DNA from 2 places in the Kyrpidia spormannii genome. Region 2 is predicted to be linked to the other one. Evidence: riboswitches for the same ligand, from Rfam matches in the RefSeq annotation. Region 2 holds a riboswitch; the other holds the start of a gene.

Region 1 (5,024 bases), 110 kb from region 2:
TTACCCGAAGGTCGGGCGCCTATCGGCCGCCGCTCGGGCAATAAGCGCAGACAGTTCTTCCACCGTTCTGGGGGGCCCACCATCATACAGACCCGCTTTGTTCAATTCCTCCCAGACCCTCCACAACACCGGTTTCGTCAGAGATACCCTTTTCAGAATGTCCGTGTCACTGAACACATCCTTGGGCAAGCCCTCGGCGAGAACGCGCCCGGCATGCATGATCACGACCCAATCCGCCCACGCATAGGCAAAGTCCACATCGTGGGTCGACAGAACGATTTGGATTCCTTGACGGTGTAAACGCTCTAACAATTCGAGCAACGCGTGAACCTGTCCAGGGTCGAGGGAAGCGGTGGGCTCATCGAGAATCATCACTTCCGGTTTCATGGCCAAAACTCCGGCCAACGCAACCCGCTTTTTTTGGCCGTAACTGAGGAGATGCACGGCTTTGTCCCGCAGATCCCAAAGTCCGGTGATGTTCAGTGCCTCCTCCACCCTCGCCTCAACTTCAGGCGGGGACAACCCCAAGTTCATAGGCCCAAAAGACACATCCTCCCATACATGACCGATCACAACTTGTCGATCCGGGTTCTGAAAGACGATCCCGACCTTGGCTCGCAGTCGAGCAAGCTCTTTGCGGGCGTACCGAACCTCCTGCCCCCGAAACAGGATTCGGCCGCGAAACGGGCGCAAAATCCCGTTCAAATGCAGGAATAACGTCGATTTTCCCGCACCGTTGGAACCAAGAAAAGCGACTTTTTTTCCGCGTTCAATACCTAGGGATACGCCCTGCAGAGCCTGGGTTCCATCTTCATAGTTATACTCGACGCCTTCTAATTCGAAGGTCGGCTTATCCATGCAACCGCCTCCCCACAAGCCAAGCCGCAACCGCCAGACCCACCACGGCCGCGCCCATCCAGGCGGCGGTTTTGAGACACACCGCCCATGGAGGCGGCAGGACAGTCAGTCGCCCGCGGTACCCCCGCGAGATCAGTGCTCGGTGAAGATCCTCCACCTCCAGGCGGCTCTTGACGGCCAACGCCGCCCCCAGACGACCAAGGGAAGACAAGCTCCGGCTCCATGACTGATACCCCAGCCGAGAGGACTGAGCCACATACGTTTGTTGAGCCATTTCCATGAGAATAAACAAATAGCGATACATGAGATGCATCACTTCCAAGAGAATCTCGGGCACGTTCACCCGGCGCAACATGTCCACGAGATCCGGCACCGGCGTGGTGAGCGCCAGGACGTACATCGAAGAGGTTACGGCCAGCGCCCTGACCCACACGGTCACCGCCGTCCGAACCCCTTCTCCGTTCACTCCAATCCACCAGCCGGGGATTCCATCCATCGACCAAACAAGAGAAAATCCTGAAGGCTGTACTTGAACCAAGAGCGGGATCGCACCAAGCGACAAAAACGACAACGGCAGCGCCATGAAGCGAAGGAACGCCCGTACGGGGATCCCGGCCCCGTATCTCAGGAAAAGTCCCGCGATCACAGGTATCATCGCCGCTACCGGGGTGGGAAAGACAAACGCACTTCCTCCCAAAGCCGCGGCAAAAACGGTTTTTTGCAGCGGATGGAGCCTGCGCCACCGGTTGGCATGGGCCCATCGATCAATCGGACTCATGGCGATCCCTTCTGCGGGCATGAAGATAGCCAATGGCATAGCCGACAACCCCGGCACCCAAGGCTGCCTGGAGGGAAAACAACAAACTCTCGATCTCACTGCCCGGGGGTTCCCATAAAGGGGAAAACCAGGGCCGGTAGTTCGGATCCAGTTGGTGTACCATTTCCTTCCCTTGATCATCCGATCCTTGGAACTCCGCTGTTCTGAGAGTCAATAACGGCAATGCCGCTAAAGCGACCGCCAATAATCCGAGAAATCCATTTTTCCCCCAACGCCGATGATGGTTATGCCTCATGGTGCGCCTCCTCAGCCAGGTTCATCGCTCGGCTCAGAACCTCGGGATTATATTTCATCACCCCGTTCACCATGATAACCGTGAGCAGCCCTTCGCTGACGGCGAGCGGAACCTGGGTGACGGCAAAAATCGATGCGAATTTCCAAAATGATGCCGCTACTCCCCCGATAGGGGCGGGAAACGCTAAAGCCAACTGGAACGACGTCGTAACATATGTCGATAAGTCACCCAAAGCGGCAGCAAGAAATACAGCTACTCCTCGCCCGAATCCATATTTATGGACCACACGGAATACAAGATAGGACACTGTGGGCCCGACAACGGCCATGGAGAACGTGTTGGCGCCAAGGGTCGTGATCCCGCCATGGGCCAGGAGCAGCGCCTGAAACAATAGGATGATGCAACCGACGACACTCATCGCCATAGGACCGAACAAAACGGCGCCCAGACCCACTCCGGTCGGATGTGAACTGCTTCCTGTGACCGATGGAAGCTTGAGAGCCGACAGCACAAAAGCAAAGGCCGCCGAAAGCGCCAATACAAGCTTCATCTTCAGATTGTCCCCGGCTTGTTTTTGTAAAGAACGAGTCCCGAGGATTAAAGCGGGCAGACATAACACCGCCCAAAAAAGACACCAACCCAAGGGAAGATAGCCTTCCATAATGTGCATGGCATAAGCTTGGCGCGGGAGCCAAAAGGCCATAAACAGAACCAGAATAACCCACCTGACCATCTTCACTCCCCCAAATCTTCGACCGTCTTGTTTTCTTCAGGACATAGCAAAACCCCTTAACCACGAACATGTTAAGGGGTTTTCAAACATCCGGACCATTCATCACCGCTCAAAGACCTGCTTTTCTGTGCTCCGCCAGTCCTGCGAAATCCCGCATCAAGCAGAGGACACCAGGCAAAGAACGGTGCGATCGCCTCACAGTGAACCACCCCCTATACCTCGTAGGGTAGAGTTCTTTTGGAAACGGGCCGGTATCCTGGCTTCGATTCATCACCGCCCTACGCCTTCCCAGTTTCCCAGTGGCGCCATGTAAGGCAGTTCCTCGTTACAGTGGCGGGACCGCGCGGGACTTGCACCCGACTTCCCGTTTTCCCGAGCCAGCGCTCTTTCCGAACAATGGCCTCGGGCACCCGTTCCAGGTATGAAATTGTTAAGAAAAGAACGATCTCTCACGCTCCAACACTGCAACTGTACAGATACGTCACCCGCCCACCAAGCCGGGTTTCGTTGAAAACAGTTTACTGACGATTGTATGGTCTGTCAAGCATGCGTCACATGATCCTTTTTTCGCAGTACTATGACCCACAAACATTACACAATCTTCAGATTTATAACGTTTCTATCTTTACACGCCGAGTCTATCATAGGACATGTCCGGTGATTGCCGGGCGTTGGAAGAATCAACAAAACAAGGAGGAGAGACGCATGAAGGAGCGGAGGATTGCACGAAAAAGGTGGGTGGCGGGTGCAGCCATGGCTGCGCTCATGTTAGGGACCGGCTTAGCACCGGGATCCGCATGGGCCCGGGAGGCCGGGCCTCAATCAAATGGCACCGCGGTCACCTCCTACGACTGGGTCGTGACCCCCGCTGGGAAGCAGGTCACCCTGGGAGATTTCCCGATGGGTGGCGCCCTCAGCCCAGACGGTCGATACCTGGTGGTCTCGAACGACGGGCAAGGCACCCAGTCCCTTCAAGTCATTGATCTCAAACAGCAAAAGGTCATTCAGACCATACCCTACAAGTCTCCGGAAGCCCTCTATCTCGGCGTGGCTTTTAGCCCGGACGGAAAGACGCTGTACGCCTCGGCAGGCGGTAACAACAAGATCCGCGTGTTCCAGCTTCGCGACGGCCAACTGTCCGAGCAATCCCCCATTGTGCTCATCGGTCTAACCCCGGGGCCCAAGGCCAATAACCAAAAGGGAAATGCGTATCCCGCGGGACTGACCGTTTCCGCAGACGGCGGCTTCTTGTATGTCGTCAACAACCTGTATAATACCGTGGTCAAAATCGACACCTCCACGGGCAAGGTGGTGGCCCAGGGGAACGTCGGCCAATACCCGTACACCTCTCTTCTCTCCCAAGACGGAAAAACCCTTTACGTCACCAACTGGGGCGAAGACACGGTGACCGCTCTGGATCCGGACACCCTACAGACCCAGGCCACCATCAAGGTCGGTCTTCACCCGAATGCCCTGGCCCTGAACCCCCGCACCGGCGCGATCTATGTGGCCAACTCGGACAGTGATACCCTCTCGGTGATCGACCCCTCCCGGCAAAAGGTCGTTCAGACCATTTCCCTCGCTCCCTATCGAGGCGCCCTGCCCGGAAGCCAACCGGATGCCCTCACCGTGAGCCCGGATGGCCGCACCCTCTACGTGGCCAATGCCGGCAACAACGACATCGCCGTCGTCGATCTCGGCAAAGGGTCCCCCACCGCCCGGGCTGATGTCAAAGGCCTCATCCCCACCGGTTGGTACCCCACTGGAGTATACACAACGGACAGGGGAAAGCAGATCCTGGTCCTTAACGCCAAGGGCCTCGGGGCCGGACCCAACACTCAAGGGCAGTATATCGGGAATATGATAAGCGGCACTCTTTCCATCATTGACGCCCCGAACCCAGGCGAACTCCTGCGTTACACCGAGCAAGTGAAGCGCAACAATCAACCCGCTTATGGGCCTGGGTCCAACGGGCGCCCTGGTGACGGCCGGACGGACCGGTTTCCCATCCCCCGATTCCTCGGCCAGGATTCCCCGATTAAGCACGTGATCTATGTCATCAAAGAAAATCGCACCTACGACCAGGTGTTCGGCGACATGGGCAAAGGCAACAGTGACCCGTCCCTGACCGAATTCGGCAAGGACATCACCCCGAATCTTCACAAGTTGGCCAACCAGTTCGTGCTCCTCGACAACACCTACACCGACGCCGAGGTCAGCGCAGACGGGCACAACTGGTCTACCGCCGCCGAAGCCAATGATTACGTAGAGAAAAACTGGCTGGCCAACTACAGCGGCCGGAACCGGGGATATGATTTCGAGGGCACAAACCCCGCGACCTACCCACAAAATGGATTCAT
Region 2 (5,024 bases):
TCAAGAGGTTCGGAGTTTGCATGGGCGATTCGACCGGATGGAAGCGCGAGTTGATAGAATCGACCAGCGCTTGGATGTGGTCGACCAGCGCTTGGATGTGGTCGACCAGCGCTTGGATGCGGTCGACCAACGCTTGGATGCGGTGGAACAGCGCCTGGGTGCGGTCGAGCAGCGCCTGGATGCGGTGGAGCAGCGCTTGGATGCGGTCGACCAACGTTTGGATGCGGTGGAACAGCGCCTGGGTGCGGTCGAGCAGCGTTTGGACGCGGTGGAACAGCGCTTGGGTGCGGTCGAGCAGCGCCTGGACGCGGTGGAGCAGCGCTTGGACGCGGTCGAACGCCGCTTGGATGTGGTCGAGAGCCGGTTGGATGTGGTCGAGAGCCGGTTGTCCACTGTCGAAGAGCGGGTGAGAGATGTGGACTGCCGGGTCGTACATGTCGAGCATATCTTGGAAGAATTTCCGCATATGCGCCAGGCCGTTTTGGAGATCGACGCCAGAACCATCGGTATCGATCAGCGGCTGCAACACGTTGAAACGAACATGGTTACGAAAGCGGATTTGGCTTTTTACGATCGCAAAATCGGCGAGCACGATCGGGAGATTTATATGATGAAGAATCGATGATCGGCGAGATGCCGAGAAGACCGCCCTGGAAACGGAGATGATGTGGACGGCGCTCGGTTGAAGGTTCAGGCGGTGCGAGCTCCCAAAAGGAGCTTCTGGGCATCCGCCCTGTCCCTTTCGATCGTTGTGGCTGCGATCGGCCGGGTGATCGAGGGGATCCAGCGGTTGGTGCGAAGTGGAAACGGCCGCCCGCCTAAGGCAGGCGGTCCAGTGTTTCCAGTACTTCGCCGGCGCTGTGGCACAGGTGCTCATATTGAATGCCCGGACGGCAGATCACGATAGTATGAATGCCACGGTCCAGAGCGGGTTGAATTTTTTCCATGACGCTGCCTTCAGAGCCGCTCTCCTTGGTGACCAGGGTGGTCACGCCGAAATGTTCATAGAAGGCCGCATTGAGCGTCGAGGTGTACGGACCCTGCATGGCCACGATGTTTCGCTGAGGAATGCCGAGGGCGGTGCAGGTGCGCATATTTTCCTCGGTGGGGAGAATGCGGCAGATCATCCGGATGGTCGGGTCTTTCAACAGGACTTCGGCGAAGATGGGCAGGGTTTTGCTGCCGGTGGTCAAGAAAATGGTGCCGCCGAAGGAGGCGGCGAGCTCTGCGGCGTTGCGGTAGTCCCGCGCTAAGTGTAAGTTTGGATGTTCGGATAATTCCGAGCTCGGACGTTCATACCGGATGTAGGGAATACCGGCAATCGTGGCCGCTTCCATGGCGTTTCGCGACGCTTCTTCGGCGAAGGGGTGGCTGGCGTCCACCACCGCCCGGGTTCCGTTTTCGGAAAAGAGCCTAGCCATTTCATCGGCGGATTTGCGGCCCACGGTGACCGAGAGCCCCTCCTTACGCAAAGAGGATGCGGCACTTTCGGTGACCACCGAGGCCAATACCGGGTAGCCGGCGTTCTGCAACTGAACGCCGAGGGCCCGGGCGTCGCTGGTACCGGCAAGGAGAAACAGCATCGGAGAACCACCTCTTCACGGGAACATTTTTCGGTCAAAAAAGTTGAAAAGCCAGGATCTCGGTGGCAGGACAGATGGGATCGGCGAAAACGGCTCTAGACACGGTCCCGGATCGTGAGTTATGCTTACAACGAATCTTATCTTCATCCAATTTCAAGCATGACTGTTTGTGGCAACGACGTCAAGGTGCTTCCGCTGCGGCGGAAGGTAACAGGGAATCGGGTGAGAATCCCGAGCGGACCCGCCACTGTGACCGGACGAGTTGCCCTCCACGTCCGCCGAGGACGACGTCACTCGCTTAGCTGCGGGGAAGACGGAGGGCCGCGATGACCCGGGAGCCAGGAGACCTACCTTGATGGAAACGCCGGCAGACCCTCGCGGTATGGGGTGCGGTGTGCCGATTCCGGGCTCTTGAGGCCCGCCAGGCGTCAACGCATATTGCCTCCGACCGATGGGTCGGGGGTTTTTTTGTACCCGCAGCGGGGAGGGGGAGATGGGGTGAGCGAGTTTGTGCCGTCGACAGTCCGGCCCGAGGAGATCGAGGCCCGGAGTTTTGCCATCATTGCGGAAGAACTGGGGGAGCATTCTTTTACGGAAGAACAATTTTCCATTGTCCAACGGGTGATTCACGCCAGTGCAGATTTTGATCTGGGGAGGTCGCTGCGGTTTCATCCCCAGGCTGTGGAAGCGGGGATTCGGGCCATCCGGGAGGGACGGCCGGTGGTGGCCGATGTCCAGATGGTTCAGGTGGGGATCTCCAAGGCGCGGATTGAGCGGTTTGGGGGGCGGGTGCACTGCCTGATTTCCGATCCGGACGTGGCCGAGGAAGCGCGGCGCCAGGGAACCACCCGGGCCATCGTTTCGATGCGCAAGGCGGCCCGGATGGCGGAAGGGGGGATCGTGGCCATCGGTAACGCCCCGACCGCCCTGTTGGAGTTGATTCGCCTCGTCCGGGCGGGGGAGGCGCGCCCGGCGCTGATCGTCGGCGTGCCGGTGGGGTTCGTATCGGCGGCGGAATCGAAAGCGCAGTTGGCCGGTCTGGATCAGCCGCCCTTTATCACCAATGAGGGCCGCAAAGGGGGCAGTCCGGTGGCTGTGGCCATCGTCAATGCCCTGTCTCTGTTGGCCGTATCGGAGGCGGGGGCGAGATGACCGAACCGCCGGAGCGGCCGCTGCGCCACGGCTATACCACTGGCAGTTGCGCTGCGGCGGCGACGAAAGCAGCCGTATGGGCCCTGGTTCACCAACAGCCGCTGTCCGAGGTGGAAATCGGGCTCCCGGCCGGGCAAAGGGTGCGATTCGCCGTGGAAGGTTTATCGTTTACGCCGGAGCGCGCCGCCTGCGCCGTGATCAAAGACGGCGGGGACGATCCCGATGCCACCCACGGCGCCTGGATCTGGTCCACGGTGAGTTGGCGGGGAGAGCCGGGGATTGAACTCGAGGGTGGCGAGGGAGTGGGTCGGGTGACGAAGCCCGGGCTGGCCGTGCCCGTGGGGGAGCCGGCCATCAATCCGGTGCCCCGGAGGATGATCCGCCAGGCCGCAGAAGAGGCGGCGGGGCCGGAGATGCTGGGGCGGCGCGGGATTCGGGTGGTGATCTCCGTGCCCGGGGGCGAGGAGATCGCGAAAAAGACGATGAACGGCCGGCTGGGGATCATCGGAGGAATTTCAATCCTGGGTACCACGGGGATTGTCAAGCCCTTTTCCACGGCGGCGTGGATGGCCAGCGTAGCCCAGGCCATCAGTGTGGCCACGGCGGCGGGGTGCCGGCAGGTGGTGTTGACTACCGGGGGGCGCAGTGAAAAGGTGGCCATGCGGGAGCTTTCCCATCTCCCGGAAGAGGCTTTTATCGAAATGGGGGATTTTCTGGGGTTTTCTCTCAAGCAGTGCGCCAAACGGGGCGTGGAAAAAGTGACCCTTTGCGGCATGATTGGAAAATTCTCCAAGGCCGCGGCGGGACACATGCATCTCCATTCAAAAGGATCGTCGGTGGACCCGGGGTGGCTGGCCGACCTGGCCGTTCAGTCCGGAGTGCCGCCCTCCGAGGCGGAAGGAATTCGTCGGGCGAATACCGCCAAGGAGATCGGGGATGTCCTTTGGTCGAAGGGGTACCATGCATTTTTTGAGCGATTGTGCGAAGAGATCTGTGCACGCGCTTCTGAGCACGTCGGAGGAGCCTTCGGGGTGGAAATGATCCTCTGCGATTTGGAGGGGCGCGTGATCGGAAGGGGGGAGAGGCCGTGGAACCGGTCCGGATCATCGGCATCGGAGCGGACGGGGCTGAGGGACTGCCCGTCCCGGTGAGGCGATGGATTGAACAGGCTGACCTGTTAGTGGGGGGAAGGCGGCATTTGGACTATTTTCCCGAATACTCCGGGGAGGTCCTGGCGGTGCAAGAGGGGCTTTCCCGGGCGGTGGGCCGCATTGATCAGGTCCGCCGGGAAGGCCGCCGGGTGGTGGTACTGGCCTCGGGGGATCCGAATTTTTTCGGCATCGGGGCGTACTTGGCGAAAAAACTCGGCCCCGAACAGGTGGAGATCCACCCCCACGTCTCTTCGGTTCAGTTGGCTTTTGCCCGGATGAAAGAGCCTTGGCAGGACGCCTTTTTGGCTTCGGTGCACGGGCGGGATGTGGAGCCGGTGGTGGACTGGGTGCGCACCCATGCGAAAGTCGCCTTGGTGACGTCGGACGGGAGTACGCCTGGGAGAATCGCCAGGGCACTCCAGAAGGCGGGGCTTTCGGAGGTGGAGGTGTTCGTTGCGGAGAACCTCGGAGCGCCGGATGAGCGGACGGGATGGTACACGGTGGCAGACGCCGCGGAGCAGGAGTTCGCCCCCCTCAACGTGGTGGTGATCCGCCGCCGGCAAGACGGAGGAGGGACTGGGGCGGAGGCCCATAAAAAAGGAGCATCGGGGGAGGCGGTTTGGCCCCTGGGGATTGACGATGAGGCGTTTTTTCAGCGCAAACCCAAGCGTGGGCTGATCACCAAACAGGAAGTCCGGGTGGTCAGCCTGGCGAAGTTGCACATTCGCCCGGGTGCCGTGATGTGGGATATCGGGGCCTGTACCGGTTCGGTGGGCATCGAGGCGGCGGGGTTGGCGGAGGGGGTACGGGTGTACGCCATCGAGAAAAATGAGGAAGATTGTGAGAACCTCCGCCGCAACGTGGAAAAATTCCACCGCCCGGTCCACTGGGTGCATGGCACGGCCCCGGACGGACTCGAGGCGTTTCCTGACCCCGACGCGGTGTTTCTGGGCGGCACCGCCGGGCGGATGGAGGAGTTGCTGGACGTCTGCGTCCGGCGCCTGCGGCCCGGGGGCCGCATTGTGGTGAACGCCGCGACGCTTGAAAATCTCTATCAGGCGGTGGAGGGGCTGCGAAATCGGGGGATGGCGGTGGACGTGACGCTGATCCAGGTGGCCCGCAGCCGCCCCATTAAGGA

The links. A riboswitch is a leader RNA that binds a small molecule or an ion and turns the genes downstream of it on or off. The one in region 2 is predicted to bind cobalamin.
Region 1: another riboswitch for cobalamin. It lies ahead of CVV65_RS04100 (energy-coupling factor ABC transporter permease); the one in region 2 lies ahead of CVV65_RS03555 (precorrin-8X methylmutase).

The regions. Positions count from the first base shown of each region.
Region 1 covers NZ_CP024955.1:831,858-836,881, reverse strand. The annotation lists gene CVV65_RS04115 (energy-coupling factor ABC transporter ATP-binding protein) at 1-858, opposite strand; gene cbiQ (cobalt ECF transporter T component CbiQ) at 851-1,636, opposite strand; gene CVV65_RS04105 (energy-coupling factor ABC transporter substrate-binding protein) at 1,623-1,931, opposite strand; gene CVV65_RS04100 (energy-coupling factor ABC transporter permease) at 1,921-2,664, opposite strand; cobalamin riboswitch at 2,894-3,093, opposite strand; gene CVV65_RS04095 (bifunctional YncE family protein/alkaline phosphatase family protein) at 3,370-5,024, shown strand, end outside.
Region 2 covers NZ_CP024955.1:717,769-722,792, forward strand. The annotation lists gene CVV65_RS03545 (tropomyosin) at 1-625, shown strand, start outside; gene cobK (precorrin-6A reductase) at 819-1,583, opposite strand; cobalamin riboswitch at 1,751-1,952, shown strand; gene CVV65_RS03555 (precorrin-8X methylmutase) at 2,082-2,735, shown strand; gene CVV65_RS03560 (cobalt-precorrin-5B (C(1))-methyltransferase) at 2,732-3,886, shown strand; gene cbiE (precorrin-6y C5,15-methyltransferase (decarboxylating) subunit CbiE) at 3,823-5,024, shown strand, end outside.